Shimia isoporae: one gene and its partners. The protein of the gene in region 2 interacts with the protein of the main gene of each other region in a pairwise test. Links are inferred from orthologs where the notes say so. Each region holds a gene or a part of one and is shown on either strand. Other genes may lie near its edges. The genes, in order: recO, ssb and BXY66_RS03460.

Region 1 (2,980 bases), on a different replicon or contig from region 2:
GCATGCCAGATCACAGCCGCGACGCCTCGGACCCCGGGGTCAAGTGCACTCGCTTGAATCACGTCATGAATTTCCGGCCCGCCCATAAAGACATGCACATACGCCGTTAGCAAAAGCAGCCCGCCTGCAGAAGCCATCCAATAATTCATATTCCCTCTCCTCAAACCATACGATTCCGTATGGTTGAGAATTTGGGCCGCGCGCTTGCGAGAGTCAATACGCTACCGTATGGTTGATGCATGAGTAAACGACTATCAAAGCAGGACTGGCTGAAAGCCGGTTTCGTGGCACTTACCGAAGCAGGTGGAGGCGCGCTCAAGGCGGAGCCTATGGCGCGACGGCTCAAGACCACGAAGGGTTCGTTCTATTGGCACTTCAAAGACGTGCCAGCTTTTCATTCCGCGATCCTCAAGGAATGGGAGAGCAAAGCATACGCGGACATCGTCACGCAAATTGAAGAACAGGAATCGGCCGTTCACAAGTTGCGGGCACTTGGCCAGATCGCTGTGTCAGGTGCGCCTGCCGATTACGGTGGCATAGCGTTGGAACCAGCGATACGCGCTTGGGGGCGCAGCGACCCGAAGGTTGCGGAGGCCATCGCCCGTGTAGACGGTTTGCGCATGCAGTACTTGTCAGCATTGATGAAGGAAATCGGTCTAACCAATCCGGAACTGGTGCGGATTCTGTATGCTTCCGTGATTGGCATGGACGATCTTTCGTCGCGTGACGGCGAGATAAACGGCCCCGCCATGGGCACTCTGGTCGATTTGATTTTGGCACTCTATCAATAAGCCATGAAGAAACTTGTTCTCTTTAGCTGCTTGCTGATCATAACCGCATGCGACCCCGGTGAAACGCTCGTCAAATACGGCGGCGGCAACTATGTCTGGCGCCTTGTCGAAGTTGACGGGCAACCAGTCACTTTTTCCAACGAAATCGCTTTTGGCCCGCATGGCAGCGTAAATGGAACGGGTCCCTGCACCCAATTTACTGCAGGGCAGAGGGCGCCCTACCCGTGGTTCGAAATTGAACTTGAGGACAACATCACTGCACCGGAATGCACGTTTTCCACTCAAGAACGCAAGTATTTCGCGGACCTAAAGGACATGCAGATCGTCGAGGTTTCTGGCCCCAATATGGTGCTAACCAACGAAGACGGGCGCGAGATGGTATTTGTCGGGATCACAGACGGCGGTTGAACAAATCAACAAACCGACCGCGGGCCTCGGGCAAGGGGCGCAGCCCCAATTCGGGCGCGAGTTTTTCCGAGAGGAAATAGCCCGTCGTTCTAAATGCTTGCGAAATCTCGTCATCGGGCGCTTCACCTTTACCCAGCATTACAGGCGGCAGCGGCAGCAAGCGATCCGCCCACTCCCCTGCTCCCTCGGCGGACACCGCGCGACCCGACTTGGGTGACACGAAGTCGAGGTGCCGATTGGTGCCTTTAACCGCACAGGCAGACAGGTCCAATCCGAACCCCATTTCCTCCAGCAACGCCATTTCCCAACGCAGATACGCAAGCGGCCAGATATCGTTCTGACCCAATAAGTCCAGCAATTGCTCCGAACGTCGATAGAGGTCTCCATGCACTTCGCGTTCTGGCAAACAGAATGCCAAAAGAGCCGTGACTGCGTTCAGCCCCGCCAACGCCATTCGATCGGAGAGCACCGTTGCCCGCGATCTAACAGGCTCCACGGTGAAGCTGCCGAGGTGGTCCTCCAGCCGCGCTCTCCAGGTCACATCAAGCTGATGTCCGGGTTGCAGGATGGGCGTCATTTTCCGGCTGACCCCGCCACGTACCACGCCCGCATGGCGCCCATGCTCGGGAGTAAAGACCTCAAGGATGACCGAGGTTTCGCCGTGTTTTCGGGTCGAGAGCACAAAGCCCTGATCGCGCCAGTCCATCCGCGCCCTCCTTTGGCACAGGTAATCGCAAGCGCATTACAAATGGAAGAGCGGCTGGCGTTTTGTCAGACCGTCAATCCGCCAAACCCGGTTCATCAAGCAGGTGACGCCCTTGACGGTCCTCTACCTCGATCACCCAAGCATCGGCATCAAAACTGCGTTGCTTGGCCAAGGCAGCGTCAACATCTGCCTCCGCACCTTCAGACAGAACCACCCAGCGTCGCTCACCGCTCATTAGGTCGAACGAACGTTCAAACACCATGGCCTGCCCGTCCAGCGTATTCAGCTTGACCAACACCGCGCCTGCTGTGTCGTCGCCATGCGCCACAACAAAAGCCGGGATTTCGTAGGTGCGCAAACGTGCCAGATAGGCCTGAACCCAGAACTCTGCGGTCAGGCGCATAATCAGGCGTTGCCGTCGCGGAAATCGAGGCCCATTTCAGAATAGCGCTCTTTTTCCTCAAGCCAGTTGGGGCGTACTTTGACCTGCAAAAACAAGTGGATACGGCGCCCCATAAACTCTTCAAGTTCTTCACGCGACGCCTTGGAAACCGCCTTGATGGTCTCTCCCTTGTTGCCAAGGACAATGCCTTTGTGCCCGTCACGCATCACATAGATCATCTGATCCACTCGTGCGGACCCGTCTTTGCGCTCTTCCCAGCTCTCGGTTTCAACCGTCATCTGATAGGGCAATTCCTGATGGAGGCGGAGCGTCAGCTTTTCCCGGGTGATCTCAGCGGCGATCATACGCATCGGGAGGTCCGCAATTTGGTCTTCAGGATAGAGCCAAGGCCCTTCGGGAAGCTGACCTGCCAGCCATGCCTTCAGCGTGTCGCAGCCGTGGCCTTTCTCTGCCGAGATCATAAAGGTCTCGACGAAATCAAAGCGCTCGTTCAGATTCTTGGCCAGTGCCAGTAGATCTTCGGATTTCACGCGATCGATTTTGTTAATCGCCAACGCAACCTTGCGCCCCTGACCGATTTCTTCCAGACCTTCCAAAATCGTTTCTACGCCTTTTGTCACACCGCGGTGCGCTTCGATCATCAGCACGATAATGTCGGCGTCCGCTGCTCCG
Region 2 (2,921 bases):
GGTGAACAGGTTGGGGCAGGGTACGCCGAGCTCGGTGAGACGCGATCCGTCAGTACCGCCGCGGATCGGGACAGATTTCGGATCCATGCCGAGTTCTCGCATTGCGTCTCGAGCGAGATCTACGGGTGTCATGTCATCTTCGAGCCAGTAGCGCATATTCCGGTACTGCTTGGTAATCTCGCAAGACACCTTGGCGCCGGGAAAGTCGGCTTCTGCCTTGGCACAGACAGCCTGCAGGCGCGCGCCTCTTTCTGCGAGTCCTTCCAGCTCGAAATCACGGATAATGAAGCGCAGCGTGGTTTCAGAGCTTCCGCCATCCTGTGCGTAGATGTGGGTGAACCCCTGTGTGCCATCCGTTGTTTCAGGCGTCGTGCCATCCTCGTCGAGTGCAGATGTGATCGCCGCGGCCACATGCAGCGCGTTGACCATCTTGTCTTTGGCGTAACCCGGATGGGCCGAAACGCCTGAAATCGTGACAACTGCACCGTCGGCTGAGAAGGTCTCATACTCCATGGTGCCACGCTTGGCGCCATCAAGTGTATAAGCGAAGTCAACGCCGAAGTCTTCCGGCAAAGCGTCGTCCACACCCCGCCCGATTTCCTCGTCCGGTGTAAAAGCCAGACGCACTTTGCCGTGTTTGAGCCCCGGCGTGCTAAGCAAGTGTTCGGCCATCGTCATGATGATCGCAACGCCGGCTTTGTCGTCAGCGCCCAACAGGGTAAGGCCACTTGCGGTGATGATGTCATCTCCTACACGGTCCCCAAGATAGTCGGATGTTTCTGCGTTCAGAACGAGATCCGCATTGTCGGGGAAGGTGATGTCGGTGCCGCTCCAGGCCCGGTGGACCCGGGGCTTCACATTTGCGGCGTTGAACTGTGGTGCAGTGTCCACGTGGGCGCAAAACCCGATGGTCGGGGCATTGGGATCGGTGGCCGGCACTGTGGCGAGCAACGCGCCATAGCTGGTCAACTCGATATCCGAGGCGCCGATCTTTTCCAGTTCGGCTTGCAAGTGGCGCTGCACATCCAACTGAATGGCGGTTGACGGTTTGGAGGGCGAGTGTTCGTCGCTCTGGCTGTCTATTTCGCAGTACGCCACGAGACGTTGCTCGAGGGCTTTGTCAAAAGAAGATGTGTCGGTCACGCTGCTTCCTCGGTGAATGATCGTTCACCACAGTCTTAGCGGCTCGCATGAGCGGGCGAAAGGGCAAAGAAAAAGGCCACGCCAAAGCGCAGCCTTTGCAGTTTTGATCCAATCGGGATCAGAACGGAATTTCGTCGTCCAGATCTCGGGATGGGGCACCGCCGCCGCCTTGCTGGCCGCCACCGCCGCCGAAGCTGCCGCCCTGATCGTATCCGCCACCCTGATCGTATCCGCCGCCAAAGCCACCGCCTTGGCCGCCGCCATAACCGCCGCCATCGCCACCGGAGCGCCCGTCGAGCATGGTCAGAACACCATCAAATCCCTGCAAGACAACTTCTGTGGAGTAACGGTCCTGACCGGATTGGTCCTGCCATTTACGCGTTTGCAATTTGCCTTCCACATAAACTTTTGAGCCTTTGCGCAGGTATTGCTCGGCAATGCGTACGAGGCCTTCCTGAAAAATTGCGACAGAGTGCCATTCAGTGCGCTCGCGGCGTTCACCGGTGTTGCGGTCTTTCCACTGTTCGGAAGTCGCGATACGCAGGTTGCAGACCTTGCCGCCGTTCTGGAAGGTGCGCACCTCGGGGTCGCGCCCCAGGTTGCCAATGAGAATAACCTTGTTCACCGATCCGGCCATGCGCCTTGTCTCCCGTGGAATCTGTTGTTTGGTTCGGGCCACCTTACACCATTGGTGCAGGGGGATGGAAAGCCGATTCTTGCACCCAGATGGTTACCGAAAGGTTGATTAAAATTCACCCTATCAGCACGCGGGGCGTCGGAATTGATCTTGGGTTTGGACTACGCTACAAATTTTGCAACCTAAGTCAGGGCAGTGTGGGCATGGTATTGCGCAAGGTTATCGGTGCGACAATGATCGCGGTTTTGGCAAGTGCCCCCGTGATGGCGCAGACTGTGTCGTCCAAGTCCAAAGCCCGTGTTTTCAAGAATCAGACCAAGGTTCTGGATGGGCGGGCCTCCGAACAGTATCGCGGATCTGTGCGTTTGAAGCCGCAACCGATTTACACTCCGTCCAAATGGGGGGATGGCAGCTATCGCGGAACGTATTCCGGACCTTATCTTGCCATGGCGCGCGAGGCGGCTTTGTTGCACGGCATCCCGGTTGACCTCTTTCTCAAACTGGTAAAGCAAGAGAGCAATTGGAATGCAGCTGCGAAATCCCACAAAGGGGCACTTGGCCTCGCGCAATTGATGCCCGCGACCGCGCGAGCCTTGCGGGTAGACCCGCTTGATCCGCAGCAAAATTTGGAAGGCGGTGCTCGGTATCTCAAGGCTCAGTATCTGCGTTTCGGCTCATGGCGGTTGGCTTTGGCGGCCTACAACGCGGGACCGGAAGCGGTACAGAAATATGGGGGTATTCCTCCATATAAGGAAACGCAGAACTACGTGCGGGTTATTCTGGGAGGCTAAGTCTTCTCAGCGCAACTCTTTCCAGACAAATTTTATCAGCTATTGATTTCTATCAAACCCGACCACAGGTGCATGGTCGAATGTCATGTACGAATTATCTGAAGGTTCCAATCTATGCATCTGACCCGCTCGGCAATCGCGTTGTGTTTGTGTTTTTCGGCATCCGGCGGCGTGGCTGCCCCTTTTGAGAGCGTCGAGGCATTGGGCGAAGCCTTGTTTCATGATGAAAACCTGTCTCTGAATCGCACGCAATCCTGTGCGACGTGCCATGATCCTGACGTTGCTTTTGTTGACCCGCGCACGACGGATGCAGGGCGGGCAGTATCGCTTGGCGATGATGGCGTCTCGCT
Region 3 (3,068 bases), 590 kb from region 2 along the record:
AAAAGCCCAAGCGTCTGTTCCCGAAACAGATACAAGAGGTAGATGACCAGAATTGCGAGGAAGCCGGGAATTTCTCGGACGAAATGCAAAATGCCAATGTCGAGGCCATCAAAATCCGCCGCATCGGTCACAAAGTTGTTGAGAAGTGCCAGCCAGACATTGAACGCAATCGGCATACCGATTGCCATCAGCACCAACAAAGCGACAGGCCGCCGCCAAACCGGCAGATGCTGTGCGTCATCAAGGGAAATTCTTTTGAACATGCTTCGGCTTTACGCCTGTGCGGTGCGAATGGCGAGACACAAATTTGCACAGAGCGTGTGTTTGTCTAGAGGTGACCAAACGGTGCGCCTTCGGCGCTCAGGCTTGCAGGATGCGAGGCGCTGCCTCGCGCTCCAGGGTATTTTAGGCCACAAAGAAGGTCAGTAAAAACTCTGCGGGTCGATGTCGACGGACAGGCGCAGATCGCCCTTTAACTTGAACTGGCCAACCCATTTGGCCAACGCCGCCTGCAAAGGCGCACCTTTGTCCGCTTTGACCAGCAAGCGCACGCGGTGCCGGCCGCGCACGCGCGCAATCGGTGCTGGCGCAGGGCCATAAACTTCTGCGCCGATCTCGCGCAGCATGCCAGCATTTCGCGCAAGTGCGTTCCCAAGGTCGAAAACCTGCGACACATCCGGACCGGATAGGATAATTCCGGCCATCCGGCCGAAGGGCGGTACCCCGGCGAAGCGGCGCTCGTCCGCTTCTGCACGCCAGAAACCGAGCTCGTCGCCAGCCAGCGTCGCGCGGATGACCGGATGCTCGGGCTGATAGGTCTGCAAGAGCGCCTGCCCTGGCTTTTCTGAACGCCCCGCCCGCCCTGCAACCTGTCTCATCAACTGAAATGTGCGTTCGGCGGCGCGCAGATCGGATCCTTGCAGGCCCAAGTCGGCGTCGATTACACCGACCAACGTGAGCAAAGGAAAATTGTGGCCCTTGGCTACGAGTTGGGTGCCAATGATGATGTCGGCGCCACCGCTCGCGATTTTCTCGATACCTTCCTTCAGGGCTCGGGCCGATCCGAAAAGGTCAGACGAGAGAACCGCCTGACGCGCATCCGGCCAGAGTTTTTCGGCCTCTTCAGCGAGGCGTTCCACCCCCGGACCAACCGGTGCAAGCTTTCCTTCGACGTCACAACTCGGACAGGTGTCGGGCATAGGTTTGGTCTCGCCGCACTGGTGACACACCAGCCGTTTCAGAAAACGGTGTTCCACCATCCGCGCATCACAATGATCGCAGCCCACTTGATGCCCACAGGCCCGGCAGATGGTCACCGGCGCGTAGCCCCGACGGTTGATGAACAACAGGGACTGCTCGCCTTTCTCAATACGCCGATCCACCGCGCGTTTGAGCGTCGGAGAAATCCAACGGTCCCGTGGCAAATCCTCGCTCCGCATGTCTATCGCGCGCATTTCGGGCAGCACAGCCGCACCGAACCGTGAAGTCAGTTCCAGCTTTTCGTATTTTCCGGCTTCGGCATTGGTCCAACTTTCAAGGCTAGGAGTTGCAGAAGCCAGCACCACCCGAGACGCAGCAAGAGACGCCCGCAGCACCGCCATGTCCCGAGCATTGTACAGCACGCCATCCTCCTGTTTGTATGAGGTGTCATGTTCTTCGTCGACGACGATCAAGCCTAGATCACGATAGGGCAAAAACAGCGCGGACCGCGCGCCGATCACCATCTGTGCACCGCCCTGCCCGACCATCTTCCAAGTGCGCCGCCGTTCTGTCATGGTCACACCGGAATGCCATTCGGCAGGCTTCGCCCCGAACCGCGCTTCTACGCGTGTAAGAAACTCCGCCGTCAAAGCAATCTCCGGCAGCAGCACCAGAGCCTGCCGCCCCTTTCGCAGGCATTCAGCCACCGCTTCGAGGTAAACTTCGGTCTTGCCCGAACCGGTAACCCCGCGCAAAAGCGTTGTCCCATAATCGCCGCTTCGCACTCCAGCCCTCAAGGCGTCGGCCCCTTTTGCCTGTGCTTCAGTCAGGTCTTTTCCGCCATAGTCCGGATCAAGGCGCATGAATGGCACATCGCGTGGTGTGTCCTCTTCTCGCACGACGCCCTGTTTCACCAGACCTTTGATGACCGAATTGGTTACGCCTGCCATTTGCGCCAACTCGCCCATGGTGAAGGAAAGCCCGCCATATTCGCGCAAAGTCTCGAGTACACGCCTTCGCGCGTCGGTTTGCCGATCCGGCTCACCTTCGCCCAACCGATAGATCTTGCGCATCGAAGGCGGATCCGACAGCCCAGGCGCCCGCGTCGCCAAGCGCAGCATCGCGTGCATCGGCGTTAATGTATACGCCGCAGCACGTTCCAGAAACAGCCGCATGTCCTCGCCCATCGGCGCCACGTCCAAAACGCGTTGGACCGCGCGGATGCGGGAGATATCGAAGTCGCCCTTGCCGGGTCCCCAGATGACCCCGAGCACCCGTCGCGGCCCCAATGGCACCTCGACAAAAGCACCGCGGAAACACCCACCAGTTGGCGCCTTGTAGTCCAGAAACCGGTCCAGCGGCTGCGTGGTCAGAACCGCCACCAGCGCGCCTTCCTCAAAATACTCCGGTCCCATGTCGGGCTCTGTCATGCTCGTGTGATCCGCTGTGCCTGCCACGCCAGATGAAGGCGAGCCCTAAGCATCCGCATCTGAACGGCAAAGGCAAGGCGGCGATCCTCTGCCACAGCACAAACCGTCACCAAAAAAGTTGCGGCAATCCGCGCGGCCCTCTGCTAAGGTGCGGCCAACGAGAAAAAACGGCACTGACATGAGCAGCACTCCACAGATCGACGACACCCTGCGGGACAAGATCATTTCGTCTCCTGACGTGATTCTTGAAGACCGTGATCTAATGCGCGCGCTGATTGCGGCCAACGAGAAAACGATGGGCGGCAACATCGTGGATTTGCGCGGTATAGCCATGGAGCGGCTCGAAGCCCGCCTTGACCGGCTCGAAGACACGCATCGCAGCGTGATTGCTGCCGCCTATGACAATCTTGCCGGCACCAATCAGGTTCACCGCGCGAT

The links.
Region 1: the proteins of ssb (region 2) and recO interact in binary tests that used the Escherichia coli proteins (3 or more experiments, as listed by UniProt). The link is inferred for Shimia isoporae from one-to-one orthologs.
Region 3: the proteins of ssb (region 2) and BXY66_RS03460 interact in binary tests that used the Escherichia coli proteins (3 or more experiments, as listed by UniProt). The link is inferred for Shimia isoporae from one-to-one orthologs.

What each region holds. Positions count from the first base shown.
Region 1 is NZ_SMGR01000003.1:200,324-203,303, forward strand. What follows is about bases 45-2,867. They hold recO (DNA repair protein RecO), read right to left. Parts: upstream 1,906-2,867; coding sequence 1,183-1,905; downstream 45-1,182. Other genes in these bases: BXY66_RS15265 (hypothetical protein), read right to left, coding at 45-149; BXY66_RS15270 (TetR/AcrR family transcriptional regulator), read left to right, coding at 240-791; BXY66_RS15275 (META domain-containing protein), read left to right, coding at 795-1,199; BXY66_RS15285 (DUF1491 family protein), read right to left, coding at 1,979-2,311; era (GTPase Era), read right to left, coding at 2,311-2,867. Also shown: more of BXY66_RS15265, read right to left, coding at 1-44; more of era, read right to left, coding at 2,868-2,980. UniProt on the Escherichia coli protein: Involved in DNA repair and RecF pathway recombination.
Region 2 is NZ_SMGR01000001.1:1,288,011-1,290,931, forward strand. The notes cover bases 22-2,785. They hold ssb (single-stranded DNA-binding protein), read right to left. Parts: upstream 1,781-2,785; coding sequence 1,262-1,780; downstream 22-1,261. Other genes in these bases: pepT (peptidase T), read right to left, coding at 22-1,143; BXY66_RS06330 (lytic transglycosylase domain-containing protein), read left to right, coding at 1,984-2,571; BXY66_RS06335 (cytochrome-c peroxidase), read left to right, coding at 2,686-2,785. Outside these bases: more of pepT, read right to left, coding at 1-21; more of BXY66_RS06335, read left to right, coding at 2,786-2,921. UniProt on the Escherichia coli protein: Plays an important role in DNA replication, recombination and repair. Binds to ssDNA and to an array of partner proteins to recruit them to their sites of action during DNA metabolism. Acts as a sliding platform that migrates on DNA via reptation.
Region 3 is NZ_SMGR01000001.1:696,714-699,781, reverse strand. Bases 27-2,937 are described here. They hold BXY66_RS03460 (primosomal protein N'), read right to left. Parts: upstream 2,631-2,937; coding sequence 423-2,630; downstream 27-422. Other genes in these bases: BXY66_RS03455 (DUF484 family protein), read left to right, coding at 2,809-2,937; BXY66_RS03465 (MFS transporter), read right to left, coding at 27-263. In the rest of the region: more of BXY66_RS03465, read right to left, coding at 1-26; more of BXY66_RS03455, read left to right, coding at 2,938-3,068.